DNA from 2 places in the Lichenihabitans psoromatis genome. Region 2 is predicted to be linked to the other one. Evidence: predicted binding sites of a transcription regulator. Region 2 holds the regulator's gene; the other holds the start of a gene.
What was found. The regulator PhoB, encoded in region 2, activates phosphate uptake and scavenging genes when phosphate is short. The targets are predictions, from matches to a motif close to TGTCATNNANCTGTCAT.

Region 1 (11,491 bases), 490 kb from region 2:
AAGGCGCTCTCGGCCTCGCGCATCGGCTGAACGACATCACTCACCTGCTCGCCGGCGGCGCATGGGTTGGTGCACTGTTTGCACTACGGCCGCTGCTGCGCGCCCTCGACGATCCAAAGCTGCGACAGGACGCGGGGCTCGCGCTGCGGCGGTTTTCGACCGCCGGGCATTGGGCGGTCGCACTTGTCATCGGCACCGGTGTCGCTAACACGGCGCTCGTCCTGCAACGATGGCCACTCGACTGGACCTCGCCTTATCAGGCTCTGTTATCGGCGAAAATCGGCCTAGTGCTGGTCATGACCACGATCGCGCTCGTCAATCGGTATGTCATCGTGCCCCGGATGGCCGCCTCACGACACAGCGCGATCGGCGCTTTGCAACGCGGCACACTGTTCGAGATCGCGCTCGGCCTCGCCGTCATCGCGCTCGTCAGCATCTTCGGGCTGATCGAGCCGAGCTGACATGAGATGAGGGGAGATGAGCCGGTGTCGACCGGAGCCAAACCGTTCAGGCTTGCGTCGGCGTGATCTGGTCGTAGCCTCTGGCGCGATACACGAGCGTCGACACGATCCAGCTTGCGATGAAAAGCCCGACGACGACGAAGCCGAAATTCGCGAAATTGTCGTTCAGATCGCCAATCAGCGCCCAAAAGCCGCCATCGAGCCCGAGCTTGTCGCCGATCAGCCCAAGCGCCTCGACGCCACCGATAAAAATCGCGACCACGACCGAGGCGGCCGTGATCGTGAGATTATACCAGAGCTTGCGGATCGGGTTCACGAAAGCCCAACCGTAGGCACCGGTCATCAGCACGCTATCGGTGGTGTCCATCAGCGACATGCCGGCGGTAAACAGCGCCGGAAACACCAGGATCGTCCAAAATGATTGACCTTGCGCGGCCTGCGTCGCCGAGATGCCGAGCAGCCCGATTTCAGTCGCCGTATCGAAACCGAGCCCGAACAGAAAACCAATCGGATACATGTGCCACGAGCGCGAGACGAGCCGGAACATCGGACGGAAGATGCGCGCCAAAACACCGCGCCCGGCCAGGAGGCTATCCATCTCCTCATCCAGAACGCGCTCGCCCCGCCGGGCTCTGGAAAACGCCGACCAGATGCCGCGAAGGATGAACAAGTTAGCGAGACCAATCACCAGCAGGAAAGCCGCCGATATCGCGGTGCCGATCACGCCGCCGATGCCATGAAATTCTTCGAGCCGCCCCTGCATCGCCGTTGCGGTCGCGGCGATCGCGACGGAGGCGAGGACCACGATGGTCGAATGACCGAGCGAGAAGAAGAAGCCGACCGATAGCGGCGCCTTCCCGTCCTGCATCAGCTTGCGAACGACATTGTCGATGGCGGCGATGTGATCCGCATCGAAAGCATGCCGCAAGCCGAACGTATAGGCCAGGAACGCCGTCGCGAGCAGCGCCGGGCGATCCGAGAAGGCGATCCAGGCCCAAACCCAGGCCGCGATATTGGCCGATATCAGCAGCGCATAGATCAAACCGGCTTTGGCGCGACCTTGCGGGCGATGGTCGTCGAACGGGTTCAGGAACACGGCCTCTCCTTCAGTTGCAAACCATCTTGCACGAGAGGCGGCGCCGCGGCGACCTGCGATTGACGCATTGACAGCGCTTTTCGTCGCTGCGCGCCAGCGGTGTCCTGCTCGCTCTCAAGGGTTCCGACACCGGATGGCGATGCGACTGATTGCGGGACGGACATAGACATGCCGAGCACCGCCGGCCCGAGCGGGACGCGCCGCGCTTTCCGCTCGATCGTCACTCGCGACAGGCGCTCGCTGCTCGCATCGAGGCTGACTGCGACGACCCCGTCTTGGCGCGTGCCCTTAGGGCTGAACGTCGCGCATGTAGGCGGTCCGTGCGGTCACGGCACTGTTCGTATAGTCGCTGAACACGCCGTCGAGGCCGAGCCGGAAGAAGGTCAGATATTCCCGTTGGGCGTCGCCAGCATAGGTCGCCGCGAGATATTTCTTCTCGTTGCGGAACGTGAAGGCGTGAACGAAGAGGCCGGCCTTGTGGGCATCGGCGATGACGCTCGTTGGGGCCTGCACCTCGGCCTGGGTGGTCGACGGCTTGAACGCGCTGCCGTCCGTATTCTTGTCTTTCCACGGCACGATCTTGAGCGGCAGGATCTGCGGCTTCCATGGCCCGATGCCATCTGCATAGGTCTTGATCTCGGCCAATCCGTCCGGCGTCAGCATCGCATCGAACCAGCGCGGATCGCCCGCGACCGTCCAGTCGAAGGGGCGGCTGTCGGTGATCTCGTTGTAGACGACGCTGCCGGTTTTAAAATCGGTGTCGTAGCCGTCGATCAACTGCACGACTTTTGTCTTCAAGCCATGCGCCACGAGATATTTCAAACTGCCGGGCTCGAAGCTCTGGACGAAGATCGGCGCGGTTTTGGAATTGAGGCCGTTCTGCTCGATGATCTTGATCATCGCATCCTCGAGCGGGTGGCTGCCCGGCTGGCCGCAGCCGTTAGCGATCGCCTGCTCGTCGTTCCAGGTCGGGTTCTTGCTCTCGGGGTAGGTCGAGATCACGCGCCCGGTCTGCAGGCTCTTTGCTTTGGCGATGTCGACGATCTCTTGGTAGGTCAGGATCGGGAACTTGCCATTATAGACGGTCGGCCGCTCGGACGCAGCGTCGTAGGTCGTGCCGCCGAACCAGTCCTTGAGCTCCTTGACCGTGAAGTCGGTAATCGACCAATCACCCGTATGGTCCTCGCCATCCACCACCAGCGATTTCAGGACCGATTTCGGGTCGCGCGGGTCGGTCAGGTCGGTTAGATATTCGGACGGGCCACTCGTGGCGGTTTGCGGCCATGCGACCTTGACCATCAGGCCCGGAACGGTCCGCTTGCGCGCCATGACGTCGGGGTTGGACTTGGCCACCTCGGCCACGTTGGTGTTGTCGCTCAGCCAGGGATTATGCCGGGCCACGAGGACGCAATCCTTGGTGAGGTGCAAATCCTCCTCAAGCGCATCGGTGCCGAGATCGGACGCGAGTTCATATGAGGGCCGCGTCTCTTCCGGCATGAGGCCGGGGAGCCCGCGATGGCCGATCACCAACGGCGGCTTTCCATCGAGAGTCCGCAAAGTTTCGGCGGCTCTCGCGCCGACAGAACACATGGTGATCGCGGCCATCATGGGGGCCATCAACCAGATCGGGCTCGTCTGTCGCATGAGTCATCCTCCGTCGGACCCGTTGCCTAGCAGCGGCGGATGAAGCTTGAATGACCCATCTCGGCGGCAAGCCAGCCAGAGGCTCCCTGAAAAGAGCGGCTGATGGGAGGAGATCCCGCCGTCTACCTGACGGCCGCGGCCGCGCTGCGGACCACATGGCTGATCACCGCAAACTGTCCGACAAGGCGAGGGCGGAACTCGGCGACACATGAGCCGTTGCGATCAGGACGGTTTCGGTTCACGCATCGGACCCGCGCAGATGGCGCGATCAGGAGGCTTCTCATGACCGATCCGAATGAGTGGCTGAAACGGCTCATCACCGATGCACTCGCCCGCACACCGGAGCCCGCCAACGACACGGGTGAGCCGGAGGACCCGGCGATCGAGCCCGCCGCGGTGTCGCTGATGATCACGCGACAGCAACGCGCTCGCTTACGCGAGCTTGGCTGGACCGACGATCAGATCCGCGAGATGACGCCGGACGAAGCCCACCGGCACCTCGCCGTCTAACGCCAAAGCTGCTGACGAGGATCAGCTCGGATCGGTCACCGGCGTTCCAACCTCGACACCCTGGTTTTGACGTCCGAGCGTGACAGTGCCGTATCGCCTTGCGCTTCGGACCGAGCGCGCGATTGCGCCGGTTACACGGCGGGAGCAGAACCCCGTTCCACAGACAAACCGCATGATGGGTCCGAAACTGACGGCCGACGGTGTTCCGACGAAGTAGAGACCGCGCAGACTGGTCTCGAAACGGTTCGACAACGTCGGATAGCCGTTGGTGCAGGCGACCGCCGCAACGATGTCGTGATCGAGAAAATCGAGCCGGGCGAGGTCGATGCGATAGCCCGTCGCGGCCACGATATGGTCGGCCTCGATCGAACGATCGACGCCATCGCTGCGGACCGTCACGCGCAAACGGCCCTGGACGACCTCGCAGCGGCTGATCGTGGCATTGAGAATCTGAGCGACATGCGCCTCGATCGTCTCGCGCACCGAAATCGTCGGAGACGGACCGAGATAGCGACGCACGACCATGGCGCGGAAGTCGGCCGGCATCTTGTGGAACACGAGCGCGCCCTTCCAGGCCAGCACCTTGTTCCACCCCGGCCCGAGCGGCGTCATCGGCGCCTTGATCGCGTGAAACCAGCGCCGCTTCCCGTTGATCGGTGGAAACCGCAGCGTCGCCCGTCGAGCCACGAGCGTCGCACGGGCGCCGGAGCGGTGCAGCGCAGCCGCGACATCGACAGCCGATGATCCACCGCCCAACACGATGACGTCTTGTCCACGCAGATGCGTGAGATCCGCCGCCTCGCTGCTGTGGGTCATGAGGCTGGGCGGCAGCGTCGCGATCGCATCCGGCACCGAGCCGAAGCGGCGCAACCCCGTCGCCACGACGACCTGTTCGGCCTGCACGACCGAGCCGTCATCCAGCGTCAGCGTAAACCCGTCGGGCGCGCGCGCGAGATTGCGGACGAACTGCGGCTCGAGATGCGGCACCAACTCGCGTTGGAACGCTTCGCCATAAGCTGTGAACAGTTCCACCGGCAACGGCATCTCGAGCGGATCATAAGCGAGACCCTGCCGCGCACAGAAAGCCTTCAGGGTCAGTCGCTCCTCCGGATCGGACAGATCCGTGGCGGCGGGTGCGGATTTCAGGAACATCCCGGAGGGCATACCGGTCGACCAGGTCTCCATCGACCGCCCGAAGATGCGATGACCGATCCCTGCATGGTGGAGATGAGCCGAGATCGACAGCCCATAGGGGCCGGCCCCTATGATCGCGACGGGAATATGTTGCAGCATCGTGAGCCCCTTCGTCGTCTGAAACGAAATTTGTGAATGTCCGACACGTGCGGCCCGCGCGGCCGGTTAGCAGATCAAAAATGCGCCCCATTGGCGGTCAGCGTCGGGCCAAACGCGCGCTGAAGGATCGTCAGCACCGTCGGAAAAGGATCGACCGCCAGATACCGCAGCATGGCAAAGTCGTAGGTCGTCAGCCGCCAAGGCATGAAAAGATGCGCCGCGAGCGCACTATAGGTCATGACGGTTACGTCGCGCTTGTCTTTCGCGTCTTGCCTGGAACCAATGTTAATCGCCAGACCTTCTTTGACGAAGTTGATGCCGATGATCGACGCGAAATGAATTCGATACCAGAAGCGCGGATTACACTCGATAAAGCAGATTTCCCCGGCGGGGTCGCGCCTGATATCAAAGCCGATGACACCATTATAGTTGAGATGACTGATGATCGATAAAGCGTTTTCATCAATTCGACTATCATTGATGAATGTCACACGACGCTCTGTCTTGATATACTGGATCGAACGGACGATGACGCCATTGTCGCAGAGGTAGAAGGCACAAATATCCTGGCCCGGAATATAGCTTTGCGCCACCATCGGCGTGTGGTCGAAATGTGCGGGCAGATCTTCAATCCGATTAATCTTGCTGATCCCGGCGCTGCCCCACAGAGACAGCGGTTTCAACATCAACGGGAAAATCAATTGACTGAGGCCGTTGGAAAATTGGAGTTCTTTCGGCGTCGCAACATGGCGCGTGGGAGGATGCGGCACCCCAAGTTCCACGCAGAATTCCGCGAAGCTCCATTTGTTGTCGAGAAGGTCGAACACTTTGCTCGACGGTACAGGAAAATGCCGCGTCGTCAGTGAGGCTCCATGAACCGACAGAAACCGCGTCGTCATCGGACAACTCGGCAAGATGCAGGAAATATCAAAATGCGCCGCAATTGCATTGATTTTCTGAACATCTTCAAACACAAAATCCGAAAACGACCCCTCGATCGGAATATATTTTTTACATGAGTTCGAGATTTTCAGATTTGCGGCGTCAGACGTTCCGAGCACAAATATTTCATCTCCACTTGCGGCCGCGCATCGCATGACGCGATAAGGCAGCCGAAAACTTTCCGCAAGCAGAAGAAGTCGACGTTTCTTGCTCATCTGGCAGCTCGGTGATCGCGAACGTTCATGATTTTGACCTGCCACGCTATACTTGGGGTCATCTGTATCTAAATTGATATTTAATAATATTTATGAGCAACGTATGTTCATTGACCGAGACACTCACGCTTGGCGAGATCGCAAAGGAGTATCAATCAAATGAGGTATGGCCCGGCGCTCGTTCTTTCGGATTAAGCCGACGAGGTGCTTGACCGTGCACGAGAGGTTCGATCTGCTTCACACCCACCCCGGAGGCTAGCGATCAGGGCGCGCTCGCGTAGCGAGCGGCATGGCGCGCGCCTTGAGACCTTTGGTGCGGCTCACAACGCGGCAGCCTCGTCGCTTTGTCGAGGTGGCGCGGTCGGATTGGCGTGAATTTGTCGAACGCGAGCGGACCTAGGAGGACGCCTTGCGCTTGTTGTTCAACGAGTCGAACAAAACAGCGAGGAAGATGACGGCTCCCTGGATGAACTGGACCCAGAAGGGCTCCACGTTGTGGAGCGTCAGCCCGTTGTTGATGACACCGATCAACAAAACGCCGAGGATGGTCCCCATCATCGAACCACGGCCGCCGAACAGGGACGCGCCGCCGATCACTACGGCTGCGATGGCGTTCAACTCGAGGCCGTTCGCCGCGATGGGCTGCGCCGAGTCAAGCCGACCCGTCAGGATGATGCCGCCAAGGCCGGCAAGGGCGCCCGATATCGTATAGACCGACAGCAGCGTCCGTCTTACCGGGATACCGGTCATGACGGCAGCCTCGCGATTGCCGCCGACCGAATAAACTTCGCTGCCGAAGACGGTCTTTCTGAGCACGAAGGCCCCGATGCCGAGGGCCAACACCGAGATAAGACCGGCGATCGGAAAGAAGCCGATGAGACCGCCCCCGATCGCGTCGAAAGCGTCGTCGAAGCCGAAGATCGTGGCGCCTTTCGGGAGAATGAAGGCAAGGCCACGCGCCATGGCCATGGAGGCGAGCGTGACGATGAACGGATTCATACCGAGCAGCGTCACGGCCATGCCGTTGAAGAGGCCGCATCCCGCTCCGGTCAGAACCCCGATCACGACGGCCAACGGCACCGGCACATGGGCCTGGAGCGCCATGGCGGCCACGATGCCGGATAGAGCCACAACGGAACCGGACGACAGATCGATGCCGCCCGTGATGATGACGAATGTCTGCCCGCAAGCCACGAGCGCGATCAGCGACGTTGCGACCAGGATCGCCATCAGATTGGCGGTCGACAGGAACGAGGCGGTCGACAGGCTAAGGTAGAGCACGATCGCCAGAAACACGCCCAGGACCGTCAGGTCGCTGACATCGGTCTTGAGCCATCGCCGCGTGGCCGGTGTCTTGGTGTCGACGCGCGCCGCAGTGTCGTTGGTGGTCATAAGGTTATCCGATGGCCGCGAGAGACATGATGCGATCCTGGCTGAACTCCTCGCGGCTGACCTCGCCGGCAAATCGTCCTGCCCGCAGCACACCGATGCGGTCGCAAAGCCCCAGAAGTTCGAGCAGGTCCGACGACACGATGAGGATGGCGGCCCCTTTGGCTGCGAGATCGCCGATGAGCGTATAGACCTCCACCTTCGCGCCGACATCGACGCCGCGTGTCGGTTCGTCGAGCATGAAGACGCGCGGCCCCACGCTGATGGCGCGAGCCAGCACGACTTTTTGCTGGTTGCCGCCGGAGAGACGGCGCACCTCCTGGTCGGCCGAACTCGTGCGGATCCGCAAGGAGCGGATCGACTTATCGGCCAATATGCCGATGGCCCGGGCCGACAGAACGCCCCAGCGCGACAGCGCATTGAGCGTCGACATGGCGAGGTTGCGCCGGATCGAGAAAGGCAGAACGAGCCCTTCGAGCTTCCGGTCTTCGGGCGTCAGCACCACGCCTTGCCGCAGGGAGGAGCGCGGCGATTGGGGCCGGTAGGGCTCCCCCGCAACCTCGATGTTGCCGCTGGTCAGCGGCAACACGCCGAAGATCGTCTTCAGCACTTCGGTGCGTCCGGCCCCGACGAGGCCCGCGAGCCCGTAGATCTCACCAGCCCTGACCTCGAACGACACGCCGCTGAACCGCCCCTTGCTGGCCAAGTCTTTGACGTCCAGCATGACAGCACCAAGCGCAATCGACTGCTTGGGGACGAATTTGTCGATCGGTCGGTTCACCATGGCCTGAACCATGGTGGCCTCGGTCCAATCCAGCGTCGGCCGATCCTCGACGCTACGTCCGTCGCGCATCACGGCGATGCGGTCGCAGATCGCGAAGACCTCGTCGAGATGATGACTGATGAAGATGATGCCGACGCCGTCGGACTTCAGCGCCTTGATGGTTGCCATCAGAAAGGTGACCTCGTGCCCAGTCAGGGTCGCGGTCGGCTCGTCCATCACGATAATGCGGGCTTTCTGCGAGAGCGCCCGTCCGATTTCAACGAGTTGCCGCTGCGCGAGCGACAAGGTGCGAATGCGCGCGTTTGGAGCGATCTCGAGCCCGACGCGTTTCAGCACGACCTGCGTATTGCGCATCAACCGGCGTCGGCTGATCGTCCCGACCAGGGTCCTCGGCAACACACCCGCGAAGATGTTTTCCGCAACGGTGCGGTCGGGAAACAGGCTCAACTCCTGATGCACCACCTTGATGCCCGCCGCCAAAGCGTCCCGCGGACTATGCGGCTCGAAGGCGACGCCATCGAGCCGGATCGTCCCGGCATCCGGCCGGTGGACTCCGGCCAGAATTTTCATCAGCGTGGATTTCCCGGCGCCATTTTCACCGACGACGCCGAGCACTTCGCCGCGCCCCAATGTCAGCGCGACGTCGCTGAGAACCTCGACCCCGAGAAACGCTTTGGAGACGCCTTGCATGTCGAGCAGACGTGCCATCGGGGCGGCAATCGTCGCGGGCGCGATCAGACCGCCTCGCCCCACAGGCCATAGGTTTTAACCTCGGGGCTGTCGATATTGTCCTTGGTGATCAGGATATGGGGCCAGAACTCGTGTGGGGGGATCGCTGCCTTGTCGCCATTGTAGAATTGATCGACGAATTTCACCGATTGCGACGCCATGGTGAGCGGGTTCTGCGACAAGGTCGCGTCCATGTCGCCCTTGCGGATGGCCGTCAGCGCCTGCCGGGTTCCATCGATGCCGATGATGATGATGTGCTTGGGATCGCCGATCGGCATGTTGCGGCTGGCTTGCCGCACAGCGCGCAAGGCGCCGACCGCATTATCGTCATTGCCATTGAACACGGCATCGATCTGCTGGTTCGCGGCCATGATCTGGCTCATAAGATTGAAGGACTTCTCCTGATCGAATTGGCCTTCCTGTCGGGCCACGAGTTTGAGACCCGGATTGTCGGCCGCGATCTTATTGAATTCGTCCATGAAGCCCTTGTCGCGATCATCACCCGCCGTGGTGCCGATCAAGCCGACGAGATCGACGACGTTGCCTTGGATCTTGCCGTAACGCTTCTGCAATTGAGCGACGATGTAGCGGGCGCCCTCGCGGCCCATGGCGACGTTGTCGGTCTCGAGGAAATTCGTCTGGCAGTCGCCGCAGCCGGCCCCGCGATCAAGCGTGAAGACCGGGATCTTCTTCTTGTCGGCTTGAAGCACGACCGGAACGATCGCGTTTGCATTGATTGGGTTGAGGATCAGCGCATCGACGCCCTGGTTGATGAGGTCGACAACCATGCTGGCCTGGGTGTTGGCATCGCCATTCGCATTGGTGTTCAGCAATGTCATGTTTGGGAATTGCTGCACGGCATCGACGACCCCCTTGGTCATGCCCTGGAAAAACGGGTTCGCCAGCGTGGAGACGTTATAGCCGATCTTAAGCGGTTTACCTGCGGCGGCCCGTGCGACGCTCGGCAGAAAGCTCGTCACCGTCAGAATGCCGACGGATTTCAACAGGTCTCTTCTGTCCATGTTTCCCCCAAGATCGGCTCATTGCTTGTTGTGTAGCCTTAATGCCGAGACTGTCCTTCCGACGATCGCGCTGTCAAGCCAAATGGCAGCGCCATCATCTGCGGAACCGAGCGCGCCGGCAGCAGAAAACAAAATGCCGTCTCGTTTTCCCGAGCGTGCGCGTCGTATGGTTGTTACGAACCGGGATCACGTTCATGTTTGGGGAGGGGCGCAAGACGGGGTCGCCGCCCATGCAGGGGCCGGTCCGCATCACCGAGCGACCGGCAATAGCAAACGGCAGCGGCACGTCATCCATCTCTCGTCTCGCACCGCTCGCCGCGACGATCGAAGGCTGCAAATCGCGCCGCAAACCTCCAAGTCTTCGTCACCCAATTGTGCGATCGCTGGTCCATCATCGATTGAGTTTCACCTGCGCCACCCGAGGAAGAGTTTCATGCCGATCACGAGCATTGCCGATCTCATCGTCGCAACGCTGGAGGAAGCGGGCGTCAGACGTATTTTCGGGGTCGTGGGCGACAGCCTGAATGGGCTGACCGAAGCATTGCGCCAACGCGGCACCATCGAGTGGGTGCACGTCCGTCACGAGGAGGTGGCGGCCTTCGCGGCCTCCGGCGAAGCGCAGATCACCGGCAATCTGGCGGTCTGCGCCGGCTCCTGCGGGCCTGGCAATCTGCATCTCATCAACGGCTTGTTCGATGCCCATCGCAGCCGCACCCCGGTGCTCGCCATCGCGGCCCAGATCCCCTCGTCCGAGATCGGCGGCGGCTACTTCCAGGAGACGCATCCACAAAACTTGTTTCGCGAATGCAGCCATTATTGTGAGCTGGTCTCGGACCCGCATCAGATGCCGTTCGTCCTCGAAAATGCCATTCGGTCCGCCGTCGGCCAACGCGGCGTCGGCGTGGTGGTGATCCCGGGCGACGTGTCGCTGAAGCCCGCCCCGAACAAGGCGATCTCGCCGCGCCGCAGCCTGATCCCCGCCGCTCCGATCATGCAGCCACCCGCCGCCGATATCGCGGCCCTGGCCGAGTTGCTGAACGGCGCCGAGCGCGTCACCCTGTTCTGCGGGCGCGGCTGCGCCGGTGCCCACGGCTCACTGATGCGCCTCGCCGAAACATTGAAGAGCCCAATTGTCCATGCACTCGGCGGCAAGGAATATGTCGAATATGACAACCCCTATGATGTCGGCCTGACGGGCTTCATCGGCTTTTCGTCCGGCTATGCAGCCATGCATCGGTGCGAGGTGTTGCTGATGCTCGGCACCGATTTTCCATACAAGCAGTTCCTGCCGACCGACGCCAAGATCGCACAAGTCGATATCCGGCCGGAAAACCTCGGTCGTCGCGCCAAGCTCGAGCTTGGGCTTGTGGGCGACGTGGACGCGACCATCACGGCGTTGCTTCCGA
Region 2 (11,491 bases):
GATGACGTCCCCGGCCGCATAGATATGCGGCACGATGGTCTGCAGCGTCCGTGGCTCCACCGCGATGCGGCCGCGATGGTCCGTCGCTAGCCCGGCGGCTTCGAGGTTGAGCGTGTCGGTCGCGCCCACGCGCCCGGCCGCGAAGAGCAGCATGTCGCTGATCACGGTGCGGCCGTCGCTCAGCTTGGTCGCGATCGTCGTGTCGTCCCGGAGTTCGATCGTGGTCACGGCCGAGCCGAGCCGGAGCGCCACGTTGCGGTCGCGCAGATCATGCACGAACTCCTCGATCAATTCCTTGTCGATGAAGTCGAGAAAGGTCGGGCGTGGCTCGATCAGCGTCACGGCGACATCGAGGGCGCTCATGATCGTCGCATATTCGACCCCGATGACGCCGGCCCCAATGACCGTGAGGCTGCGCGGCAAGCGCTTCATCTCGATGATCTCGTCGCTGTCGAACACGCTCACGCCGTTGAACGGGACATAATCGGGACGAAACGGTCGCGTGCCGCAGGCGATGAGGATGTGTTGGGCGAAATGCACGCTTTTCTCACCCGCGTCGGTCGTCACTTCGACGCTATTCGGATCGACGAACCGCGCCGCACCCCGGACGGTCTTGACGCCATTGCGGCTGAATTGATGCTCGAGGACCTCGACCTCGTGATCGAGCGTCTTGTGAAGGCGCGCCATGAGGTCGGTCGCGTCGATGTCGTGTTTGACCCGATAGGACCGGCCATAAAAGCCGCGCTCCCGCCAGCCCGACAGATTCAGCACCGTCTCGCGCAGCGTCTTGGACGGGATGGTGCCGGTATGGACCGACACGCCGCCGACCCGGCGCCCCTTCTCGATGACCAGCACGGATTTGCCGAGTTTGGCGGTTTGCACGGCGGCCCGCCGCCCCGAGGGGCCACTCCCGATCACGATCATGTCGAATTCGTACATGCGGGTCATTCTCGTCGGTCGGAGCGGAGCGGAGTCGCGTCGGACTTGCAAGATCCGATCCCATCCCACTCCATCTGCGGGCTTCATTGCAAGTTGACGACGGTCCGGGCGGATCGAGCGGCAATTTCGGCTTGCCTTGCGGGCCGGCTCGGTTCATCGCCTGCCGTGATGACGCGACAGACCTCCATCGAAACAGCCTTGCGGCGCTTGGCGCCAGCTATTCCGGCGCATGAATTTGCGGTGGTGGTCGACCATGCCTGCGGCAGCCCCGCTCTCAAGCGGGCCACGCCCGAAGAAGCCGCGTGGCTATCGCTCGTGGCCTACATCCGGCATCGGATGACGGATTATGACGAGTTGCTGGCCGACCATTATGATGTGGACAGCGCCCGTTATTTCGTCGCTGACGACATGCGCGAGATTTTGCGGGACTGGGGCGTTCGCCGCGCCTTGGCGCCCGATGGCGGCGATGGCGGCGGCGCCTGATCGGGACCGTGACGGACGCGATTCGAGGCGCCGTCACAAGATCGTCAAAGACCGAAGCGTAGGACTAGTTTTTTCTTCAGGATCGCGAGCCACATGGACTTCTTTCGTCGTTTCACCGTCCTGATCTGCGCGCCCAATTTCGATCCCGACGATCTCGAGGGCGTGCGGGTTCAGCAGATCATCTCCTCGGTCGAGAAACTCGGCTTCGAAGTGGTGCGTGCGCGACGGGTCGACGACGCGGCCATTGCGGTGCAGACCGATGCGGCGATCGGCTGCATGGTCGTGGATTGGGGCAAGCGCGGCCTCGACGGCAAGGCCGCGGCGCTGATCGACCTGATGCGGAAGCGCGGCCTCGAAATGCCGATCATCATCATGGTGCGCCGCAAGCGCCTCGAGGATATTCCGGTCGAAGTGCTGGACTTCATCGACGGCTATATCTTTCTCGCGGAAGAAACGCCGGATTTCATCGCTCGCAATCTCGTCAGCCGTCTGAAGCAATATGCCGAGACGCTGAAGACGCCCTTCTTCGGCGCGCTGGTGGATTATGCGGAGGAGGGGAACCAGCTCTGGACCTGTCCCGGCCATAATGGCGGCATCTTCTACAATCGCAGCCCGATCGGGCGCATCTTCGTCGAACATCTCGGCGAGGCGGTGTTCCGCGACGATCTCGACAATTCGGTGCTCGATCTCGGTGATCTGCTGGTCCACGAGGGGCCGGCCTTGCAGGCCCAAAAGGAAGCGGCTGTCATTTTCGGCGCCGAAAAGACCTATTTCGTGCTCAACGGCACCTCGGCCTCGAACAAGATCGTGCTGTCGGCTCTCGTCACGGACGGTGACCTCGTGCTGTTCGACCGCAACAACCACAAGGCGGCGGTACATGGCGCGCTCTTCTTGGGCGGTGCCATCCCTGTATTTCTCGAAACCGATCGCAACGCCTTCGGCCTGATCGGCCCGATCTATCACGAGGCGCTGGATGAAGCGGCCATACGCGAGAAGATCCGCACCAATCCGCTGATCGAAGATAAGGACGCGTGGCAGCGCGAACGGCCGTTCCGCGTCGCCGTGATCGAGCAATGCACCTATGACGGCACGATCTATAACGCCGAGATGATCCTGGCCAAGATCGGCCACCTCTGCGACTACATCCTGTTCGACGAGGCCTGGGCCGGCTTCATGAAGTTCCATCCGCTATTTGCTGGAAGCTTCGCCATGGGCCTGAAATCACTCGACGAAACCTCGCCTGGTATCATCGCGACTCAATCGACGCATAAACAGCTCGCGAGCTTTTCGCAGGCCTCGCAGATCCACACCAAGGATAGCCACATCCGCGGGCAGACCCGGCGTGTCGAGCATCGGCGTTTCAACGAAAGCTTCCTGCTGCACGCGTCGACCTCGCCCTTCTATCCGATCTTCGCCTCGCTCGATGTCGGCGCACAGATGATGAAGGGCCGCTCCGGCGTCGTGCTGTGGGATGATACGATCCGGCTCGGCATCGAATTGCGGAAAAAGCTTCGCGCGATCCGGCGCGAGTTCGAGGACAAGGAGCAGGATCCGCTGCGCCGTTGGTTCTTCGATCCCTTCGTGGCCGACAAGGTCAGCCTTCCGCCTCTCGTCGACGGCGACGAGCCGCGCGAAGCCACTTGGGAAAGCGTGCCGACCGACGAACTCGCAGCGGGCCGGCAATATTGGGAATATACGCCGGGAGCGGCTTGGCACGGGTTTACCCATGTGGCCGAGCATTACGCCATGACGGACCCGGCTAAGCTGACCATCCTGACGCCGGGCTTCGACCGGACGACCGGCGCCTATGCGGAGCATGGTGTTCCGGCCCCGATCGTGGCGCAATATCTGCGCGAAAACCGTGTGGTTGCGGAGAAGAACGATCTCAACTCTTTGCTGTTCCTCCTGACGCCGGGCGTCGAGTCCAGCAAGGCCGGTACGTTGATCAGTGCCCTCGTCGCCTTCAAGCGGCTGCATGATGAAAACGTGCCGCTGGAGGAGGCCATGCCGGAATTCGTCAATCGACGCCCCAAACGGTATCGCGGCCTTCGCTTGCGCGACCTCTGTCACGATTTCCACGCCTTCCACCGCGATGCCGGAACCAGCGCGATGCAGAAGGCGCAGTTTTCGCCAGCCCATCTGCCCGATATGGTGATGGAGCCGCACGAGGCCGTGAAGCAATTAACCCGCAACAAGGTCGACTATCTGCCGATCGACCAGATCGACGGCCGCATCGCCACGACGCTGATGCTGGTCTATCCGCCCGGCATCGGAACCCTTGTGCCGGGCGAGCGGATCAACGAACGGTCGAAGCCGATGCTGGATTATTTCAAGATGTTCGAGCGAAGCGCCAATCTGTTCCCGGGCTTCGAGGCTGAAATCCAGGGGCTCTATCGGGAAGTCGCGGCGGATGGCGCGATCCGGTTTTATACCTACGTGACGCGCGAGGGGCTTTAACCTTGGAGAGTCCAGGAGAGATCACGATCCGACCGTCGTCGGATGCGGACGTGCCGGCGATGCTGGCCATCTACGCGCACCATATCCAGCGCGGCGTCGGCGAACTCGGCGATTATGAGCCCGAGCCGCCCAATGCCGAGGATCTGAAACGCCGCCGCAAGACGATGCGGAAAAAGCGGCTCCCCCATCTTGTGGCCGAGCGGGACGGCGTTGTGGCCGGGTATGCCTATGCGGTGCCGTTTCGCAAGCGCCCCGCTTACCGCTACACGTTGAAACACTCGATCTACGTGCATCACGAACATCTGCATGCCGGCATCGGCCGTCGGTTGCTGCCGGCCTTGATCGAGGCCTGCGCGGCCGGTGGCTATCGCCAGATTATTGGCTATATCGATGGCGCCAACGAGGCCTCGATCCGGCTGCATGAATCATGCGGCTTCAAGCGCGTCGGCATCCTGCCGTCGGTCGGCTACAAATTCGGCCATTGGAGCGACAGCGTCATGGTCCAATGCGCGCTCGGCGACGGCGATACGACCCAGCCGAAAACCTGGATCCACGCCCGCAACATCGCGGCGGATCGCTCACATCGGGACCTTCATTGAGCAGCGCGCCGGTCCTGGCCTGAGGCGCGCGCGATCGTCTGGTGAGTGGCCGACGCCCGGAAGCGTCGGCCTTTGGCTTGCGTCAGTAGCGCGAGGGAACGTGCATCTCGGCCGGGACCGGATGGCGCACGTAATCGGCATGGTGGACGCGTTCGGGCAGGACGACCGGCGCGCGGGGCACGTCCTCATGCGGAATCTGGCTAAGCAGATGCGCGATGCAATTGAGCCGCGCCTTCTTCTTATCAACCGCCTCGACGACCCACCAGGGCGCTTCCGGAATATTGGTCTTGGCCAGCATCGCTTCCTTGGCCTTGGTGTAATCCTCCCAGCGGCTGCGGGATTCGACATCCATCGGGCTGAGCTTCCACTGCTTGAGCGGATCGTGGATCCGCATGTTGAAGCGGAATTCCTGCTCTTCGTCGGTGATCGAGAACCAATATTTGATCAGGATGATGCCGGACCGGACCAGCATCCGTTCGAACTCTGGAACCGAACGGAAAAATTCTTCGACCTCGGCTTCGGTGCAGAAGCCCATGACGCGCTCGACCCCGGCGCGATTGTACCAGCTGCGATCGAGCAGCACCATTTCACCGGCGGCCGGCAGATGCGCCACATAGCGTTGGAAATACCATTGTGTCCGCTCGCGCTCGCTCGGCGCCGGCAGTGCCACGACGCGGCACACGCGCGGATTGAGCCGCTGGGTGATGCGCTTGATGACCCCGCCCTTGCCGGCGCTGTCCCGACCTTCGAAGATCACCACGACTTTCAGCTTCTGGTGCTGGACCCAATCCTGCAGACGCACGAGATCGCGCTGCAGGCGGAACAACTCCTTGAAATAGACCCGCCGATCGAGAGACTCGCGCTCGGGATGGTCGGAGAGCGAATCCAGCGCTTGTTCGAGGCGCTGATCGTCCATTTCAAGTTCGAGTTCCTCGTCGAAGCTGTCTGCGATCTCGTTCTGGATCCGTTGCACATCCGACATGGGATTGGGGGTATGCTGGTCGTTCATTCGCGGCTCCAGGGTCTGTCTCGTTGCAGTTTCGGATTTTCGGATGGCACGCATGTGACAAGGTCGCCCACAAGCTTGGCGCCACGATGCGGGGAGACGACGACGTCAAATGCACGAGGCCGTCATGGTGTTGATTCAGGTCCTGCTTCCGGTTTTCGACAATGATAGTCGCCTGTTTCCGAAATCGCATTACGAGACGATGGCGGCTGCTCTGACCGAGCGTTTCGGCGGCGTCACGGCCTATACGCGCTCGCCGGCCGAGGGGCATTGGAAGCGCGGTGGCCAGCCGACCAGCCGTGACGAGATCGTCGTGATGGAGATCATGTGCGATGACCTCGACCGCGCGTGGTGGAGCGACTATCGGCAACATCTCGAGACGATTTTCCGCCAGGAAGCCGTCATTATCCGCGCGCAGGAGATGATGCTGCTTTAGGAACGGGCCTCAGGCTTTGCCGAAGGTTTCGTCGAAGGAATAGCCCGCGCCGCGCACGGTGCGCAGAGGATCACGTTCCCGCCCGCGCGAGAGCGATTTCCGCAGGCGCCCGACATGCACGTCGACCGTGCGCTCGTCGATCTCGACCGACATGCCCCAGACCCCGTCCAACAATTGCGAGCGGGAGAAGACACGGCCCGGCCGTTCCATTAGATATTCCAGCAAGCGAAATTCCGTCGGGCCGAGATGAACGTCGCGTCCGGCTCGGCGCACCCTGCGGGTCTCGCGATCGAGATCGAGGTCGCCAGCCATGAGCCGATTGGCCAGACGCTCCGGCTTCGAGCGACGCAGCAGGGACCGGACCCGCGCCATCAATTCGGGCACCGAGAAGGGTTTCACGACGTAATCGTCGGCCCCGACCGACAGGCCACGCACGCGCTCGCCCTCTTCGCCGCGCGCCGTCAGCATGATCACCGGCAACGTCCGGGTCGATTCACGCGCACGCAGGCGACGGCAAATTTCGAGGCCCGAAACGCCCGGCAGCATCCAATCGAGAATGACGAGATCCGGCGGCATTTCGCTCAGGCGGAGTTCGGCCTCGTCACCGCGCTCCACACGTTCGACCGTGAAGCCTTCCGCCTCGAGATTGTAGGACAGCAGCAACCCCAGCGCCTGTTCGTCTTCGACCACGAGGATGTGCGGCGCCGTCCCGACGGAGCCGCTCTTGATCGTGGTCCGCATGCTATTCATGACGAATGCTCCTTTGCCCGGGCGTCAGGCGGCGTGTCCGCGCCATGAGCCGGGGGCATGATCGTGATCGCCACATCCTGTACGGCTCGCCGTCGTCTCCGACATGGCCCGGATGATCGGCGACACGAGGCGAGCCGATCCAGTCTCAGGCAACCTCATCGGCGGCGTCGGTCGGGATCAGGCTCGACATCCGGCCCTTGGGCCGATCCATCGGCAAGGTTTCGCCGGTGACGAGGTAATAGACCGTCTCGGCGATGTTGGTCGTATGGTCGCCGACCCGCTCGATATTCTTGGAGCAGAAGAGGAGATGGGCACAGAACGAAATATTGCGCGGATCTTCCATCATAAACGTGAGGAGATCGCGGAAGACCGAATCTTCCAGGGCATCGAGCTCGGCGTCGCGGGTCCAAACAGCCTGAACCTGTTCGACGTCGCGCTGGGCGTAAGCGTCGAGAACGTCCTTCAGCTGCGTCGCCGCCAATTCGTTCATATGCTTCAAACCGATAACGGCGCGAGGCAGGCGCTGCTCGGACGCGATCTTCATGGCGCGGGACGCGATGTTCTTGGCGAGGTCACCAACCCGTTCGAGGTCGCCTGACACCCGGATGGCCGCTACGATCTCGCGCAGATCCATCGCCATCGGCTGACGCTTGGCGATCGTCAGGATCGCGCTGTCTTCGATCTGCCGTTGCAGGATGTCGAGACGCGGGTCCATCGCCACGACCGAACGGGCGAGATCGACGTCGCTATTGGTCAGCGCATCCATCGCGTCGGACAGCATCTTTTCGGCGATGCCGCCCATTTCGGCGATCTTGCGGCCGAGGCTCTCGAGTTCCTTGTCGTAGGCGCTGACGATATGTTCGGGCATGTTTGAGGTCCTTCGCGGCTGGAGCGGATCATCCGCAAGAGGGTGGGAGGCGGTCGAGCGACTCGATCGTTGCGCGGTGCCGCGCCGTGCGACGATCGCCCGTCTGTCTAGAGCCTTAGCCGAAACGACCCGTGATGTAGTCTTGCGTCCGCGTCTGGGCCGGCGAGGTGAAGATCTTCTTGGTGTCGTCGAATTCGATCAATTCGCCGAGATACATGAAGGCAGTGCGGTCGGACACGCGGGCAGCCTGCTGCATGCTATGCGTCACGATCACGATCGTGTAGCTCGCCTTCAACTCGTCGATCAGTTCCTCGACACGTGCCGTCGAGATCGGGTCGAGTGCCGAACAGGGCTCATCGAGGAGGATCACCTCCGGGCTGATCGCCACGGTTCGGGCGATACAGAGGCGCTGTTGCTGACCGCCCGAGAGGCTCAGGCCGCTCGCGTTCAGCTTGTTGCTGACCTCGTTCCACAAGGCGGCGCCGCGCAACGCCTTTTCGACACGTCCATCGAGCTCGCTCTTCGGCAGCTTCTCGAACAATTTGATGCCAAACGCGATGTTGTCGTAGATCGACATCGGGAACGGCGTCGGCTTTTGAAAAACCATGCCGACCCGCGCGCGGAGCTCGTTCAGATCCTGCTCGGGGCGAAGGATATTCTTCCCGTCGAGCATGACCTCGCCTTCGGCGCGCTGGCGCGGGTAGAGATCATACATCCGGTTCAAGATTCGCAGCAGGGTCGATTTTCCGCAGCCCGATGGCCCGATGAAGGCCGTGACCGTGTTGGCGTAGAGCGGAAGCGACACGTCCTTTAGGGCGAGCGAGTCGCCATAGTAGAACTTGAGGTTCTTGATCGACACTTTAACGGGCAGCGTCTGCGTTTGCGGCGCGCTCGCCAATACCGTGTTCACGCTCATTTTAGTTTCCTCGTCCGGCTCGGTCTCGCATCTGCCGTCGACGCGGTGCCGGCCTGGGCCTGCGTGGTAAGTGCCATGTCGATCCCGTCCGTGCGTTCGTTTGCCCGTGCGTTTTCGCCGACCGGCTTCAGAGCGATCTCGATTACCCCGAGCGCACGGGATTTTTACGACAGTTGGATGACGATTTTATAACGCGCTGCTTTGCCCGGTGCTTGGCACCGAGGCAAAACCGTCACCGCGTCGGCTGTGGATAGAGCGGAATCGAAGCCGTGAAGACGCAGCCCTGGCCGACTTCGCTCTCGACCGTCATGCGGCCGCGATGGCGTGCCACGATATGTTTGACGATCGCCAATCCGAGTCCCGTGCCGCCCTTGGCGCGGCTTTGCCCCGCGTCTACGCGGTAGAAGCGCTCGGTCAATCGCGGCAGATGCTCCGGCGCGATACCGGGGCCGTGATCGCGCACCGTCAGCACGCCGACGCGGCGGTGGATCACGATGCTGATCTCGACATGGCAGGATGCGGGCGCTGCCGCGGCGCCGTCGCGTGGTCGCGGAAGGCCGCCGTATTTGATGGCATTCTCGATCAGATTTTCGGCCACCCGGACGAGTTCGTCGCGATCGCCGGAGACGATGACCGGTTCGCTGCTCTCCACCTCGACGCGGGCGCCGTTCTCCTGAGCCAGAGGCGCGAGCGTATCGACGACGTGCCTGACAACGGACCCGAGATCGACGGGCTTGTTGGGTTTGAGATGAAGATTCTGCTCGATCCGCGACAGCGACAAAAGATCGTCGACTAGGCGCGCCATACGCCGCGCTTGCTCGCCCATGATGGCGAGAAATCGCTCCCGGGCTTTCGCGTCGTCCCGTGCAGGGCCTTGCAGCGTCTCGACGAAGCCGAGAAGGGAGGCAAGCGGCGTCCGCAATTCATGGCTGGCATTGGCCACGAAGTCGACGCGCATCCGCTCGACCCGATGTGTTTCGGTCAGATCGCGGATCGTCAGCACGATCAGGCGCTCCTCCTCCGGGGCGTCGAGCGGGGCAATCGTGACCTCATAGGAGCGTTCGACCGGAACGCGGTCGCGCCACGCGACTGTCTCGGCCAAGCCGGAAGCATGGACGCGATTGACCCCGTCGAGAACGTCAGGATCCCGCAAGCTGAGCGCGAGAAGGTCGCCGGGCCGCACCACCGGCAAAATGTCGAGCGCCGGCCCATTCGCCGCGATGATCCGCATGTCCGCGGTTACGACGATGACGGGGCCTGGAAGGGCCGCGATGAGTGCTGAGAGCAGGCTTCGGTCGGATGTGAGCGGCGGATGATCGAGCATCATATGATTTAGCGATGTAGTCCTATGTCTATCGGAAATGTCGCGCTCTTTTATTGACGGGCTGATGACAAAGGCGCCGTTCTCGTGCTTGTGCAGCCTGGACCTTGTGACGCGACCAGTGCAAGACCTCGTCATTGCATTGGTCGTCTTACAGATCGCAAACGTCTTCGGCGATGATCGACGTTACGACGTAGCCGCATCCAGCAGAATAAACTACAAGACGCTGGCGATCCCTTTATTTCCGCAGTTCAAGGCGTTCATCTTCCGTGCCGTTTCCACCCACCAAATCGACGATCTCTCGTGCTCTCGCCGAGAAGAACTATGAAGAGCCGACACCCGTGCAATCGGCTGTTCTCGCGCCCGAAACGGCCGGGCGCGATCTGCTCGTGTCGGCCCAAACGGGCTCCGGCAAGACCGTGGCCTACGGGCTGGGGCTCGTCGACACGCTGATGGACGCAGAGGCGGACACGTTTTCTCAACCGGGCGCTCCTCTGGCGCTCGTCGTCGCACCGACCCGAGAACTCGCGCTCCAGGTTCAGCGCGAACTGGAGTGGCTCTACCGCTACACCGAGGCCCGCATCGTGGCCTGCGTCGGCGGCATGGACCCACGCAGCGAAACGCGCCGTCTCGCCACGGGCGCCACCATTGTGGTCGGCACGCCCGGCCGTCTGCGCGACCATCTTGAACGCGGCAATCTCGACGTGTCGACCCTCCGGGCGCTGGTGCTCGATGAGGCCGACGAAATGCTCGATATGGGCTTCCGCGAAGACCTCGAGTTCATCCTGCAATCGACACCGCCCGAGCGGCGCACCCTGATGTTCTCGGCCACCATGCCGAAGACCATCAGCGCCATGGCGCGCCGCTACCAGCGCGAGGCTCTTCGGCTCGAGGTCGCGACCGGCGAGCGCGGCCACGCCGATATCGACTACCGCGCCGTCCGGGTCGCGCCGCACGATGTCGAACATGCCGTCGTCAACTTGCTGCGCTTTTATGATTCGCCCAGCACGATCGTGTTTTGCAACACGCGCGATGCGGTCCGCCATCTCGGCGCCACCTTGACCGAACGCGGCTTTGCCGCGGTGCTACTCTCGGGCGAACTGTCCCAACACGAGCGGAACAGCGCGCTCCAGTCGCTGCGCGACGGCCGCGCTCGCGTCTGCGTCGCGACCGACGTCGCGGCGCGCGGCATCGACTTGCCGAGCCTTAATCTGGTCATCCATGCCGATCTGCCGAACGATCCGGAGGTGCTGCAGCATCGCAGTGGCCGCACCGGCCGCGCCGGCCGCAAGGGGACCAGCATCCTTCTCGTGCCGATGTCGCGCCGTCGTCGTGCCGAGAGCCTGTTGGCGGCTGCGCGCATCCGTTTCGAGTGGGACGGGCCGCCATCCGCCGAATCGATCCGGAAACTCGACGCGGAGCGACTGGTCAGCGACCCCATGATGCTGGAGGAGGGCACCGAGGAGGATCTCGTGCTCGCCAAGAGCCTGCTGTCCGAACGCTCGCCCGAGCAGATCGCTTCCGCTCTGGTGCGTCTCTATCGATCGCGTCTGCCGTCGCCTGAGGATGTCTATGATCCGGGTCCCATGCGGGACGTGCGCGCCCCGCGCGACAAAACCGAACGCGCGCCGCGGCCGGAGGCGAGCCCCCGCTTCAAGACCGATCGTCCCGTTCGCCAGAATGACGCGGCGCCCTCCGCGCCGTCATCGGGTCCGC

Region 1: a site for PhoB is predicted at 3,241-3,257, ahead of EY713_RS08220 (glycerophosphodiester phosphodiesterase family protein). Genes of this name have one in related genera too.

What each region holds. Positions count from the first base shown of each region.
Region 1 covers NZ_CP036515.1:1,767,415-1,778,905, reverse strand. The annotation lists gene copD (copper homeostasis membrane protein CopD) at 1-461, shown strand, start outside; gene EY713_RS08225 (HoxN/HupN/NixA family nickel/cobalt transporter) at 508-1,557, opposite strand; gene EY713_RS08220 (glycerophosphodiester phosphodiesterase family protein) at 1,846-3,201, opposite strand; gene EY713_RS08215 (hypothetical protein) at 3,484-3,711, shown strand; gene EY713_RS08210 (NAD(P)-binding domain-containing protein) at 3,733-5,004, opposite strand; gene EY713_RS08205 (ATP-grasp domain-containing protein) at 5,079-6,161, opposite strand; gene EY713_RS08200 (ABC transporter permease) at 6,558-7,553, opposite strand; gene EY713_RS08195 (sugar ABC transporter ATP-binding protein) at 7,558-9,042, opposite strand; gene EY713_RS08190 (sugar ABC transporter substrate-binding protein) at 9,069-10,085, opposite strand; gene poxB (ubiquinone-dependent pyruvate dehydrogenase) at 10,519-11,491, shown strand, end outside.
Region 2 covers NZ_CP036515.1:2,253,170-2,264,660, forward strand. The annotation lists gene sthA (Si-specific NAD(P)(+) transhydrogenase) at 1-939, opposite strand, end outside; gene EY713_RS10505 (DUF2293 domain-containing protein) at 1,108-1,422, shown strand; gene EY713_RS10510 (Orn/Lys/Arg family decarboxylase) at 1,516-3,879, shown strand; gene EY713_RS10515 (GNAT family N-acetyltransferase) at 3,939-4,478, shown strand; gene ppk2 (polyphosphate kinase 2) at 4,561-5,487, opposite strand; gene EY713_RS10525 (hypothetical protein) at 5,612-5,920, shown strand; gene phoB (phosphate regulon transcriptional regulator PhoB) at 5,930-6,670, opposite strand; gene phoU (phosphate signaling complex protein PhoU) at 6,816-7,538, opposite strand; gene pstB (phosphate ABC transporter ATP-binding protein PstB) at 7,654-8,454, opposite strand; gene EY713_RS10545 (ATP-binding protein) at 8,687-9,781, opposite strand; gene EY713_RS10550 (DEAD/DEAH box helicase) at 10,045-11,491, shown strand, end outside.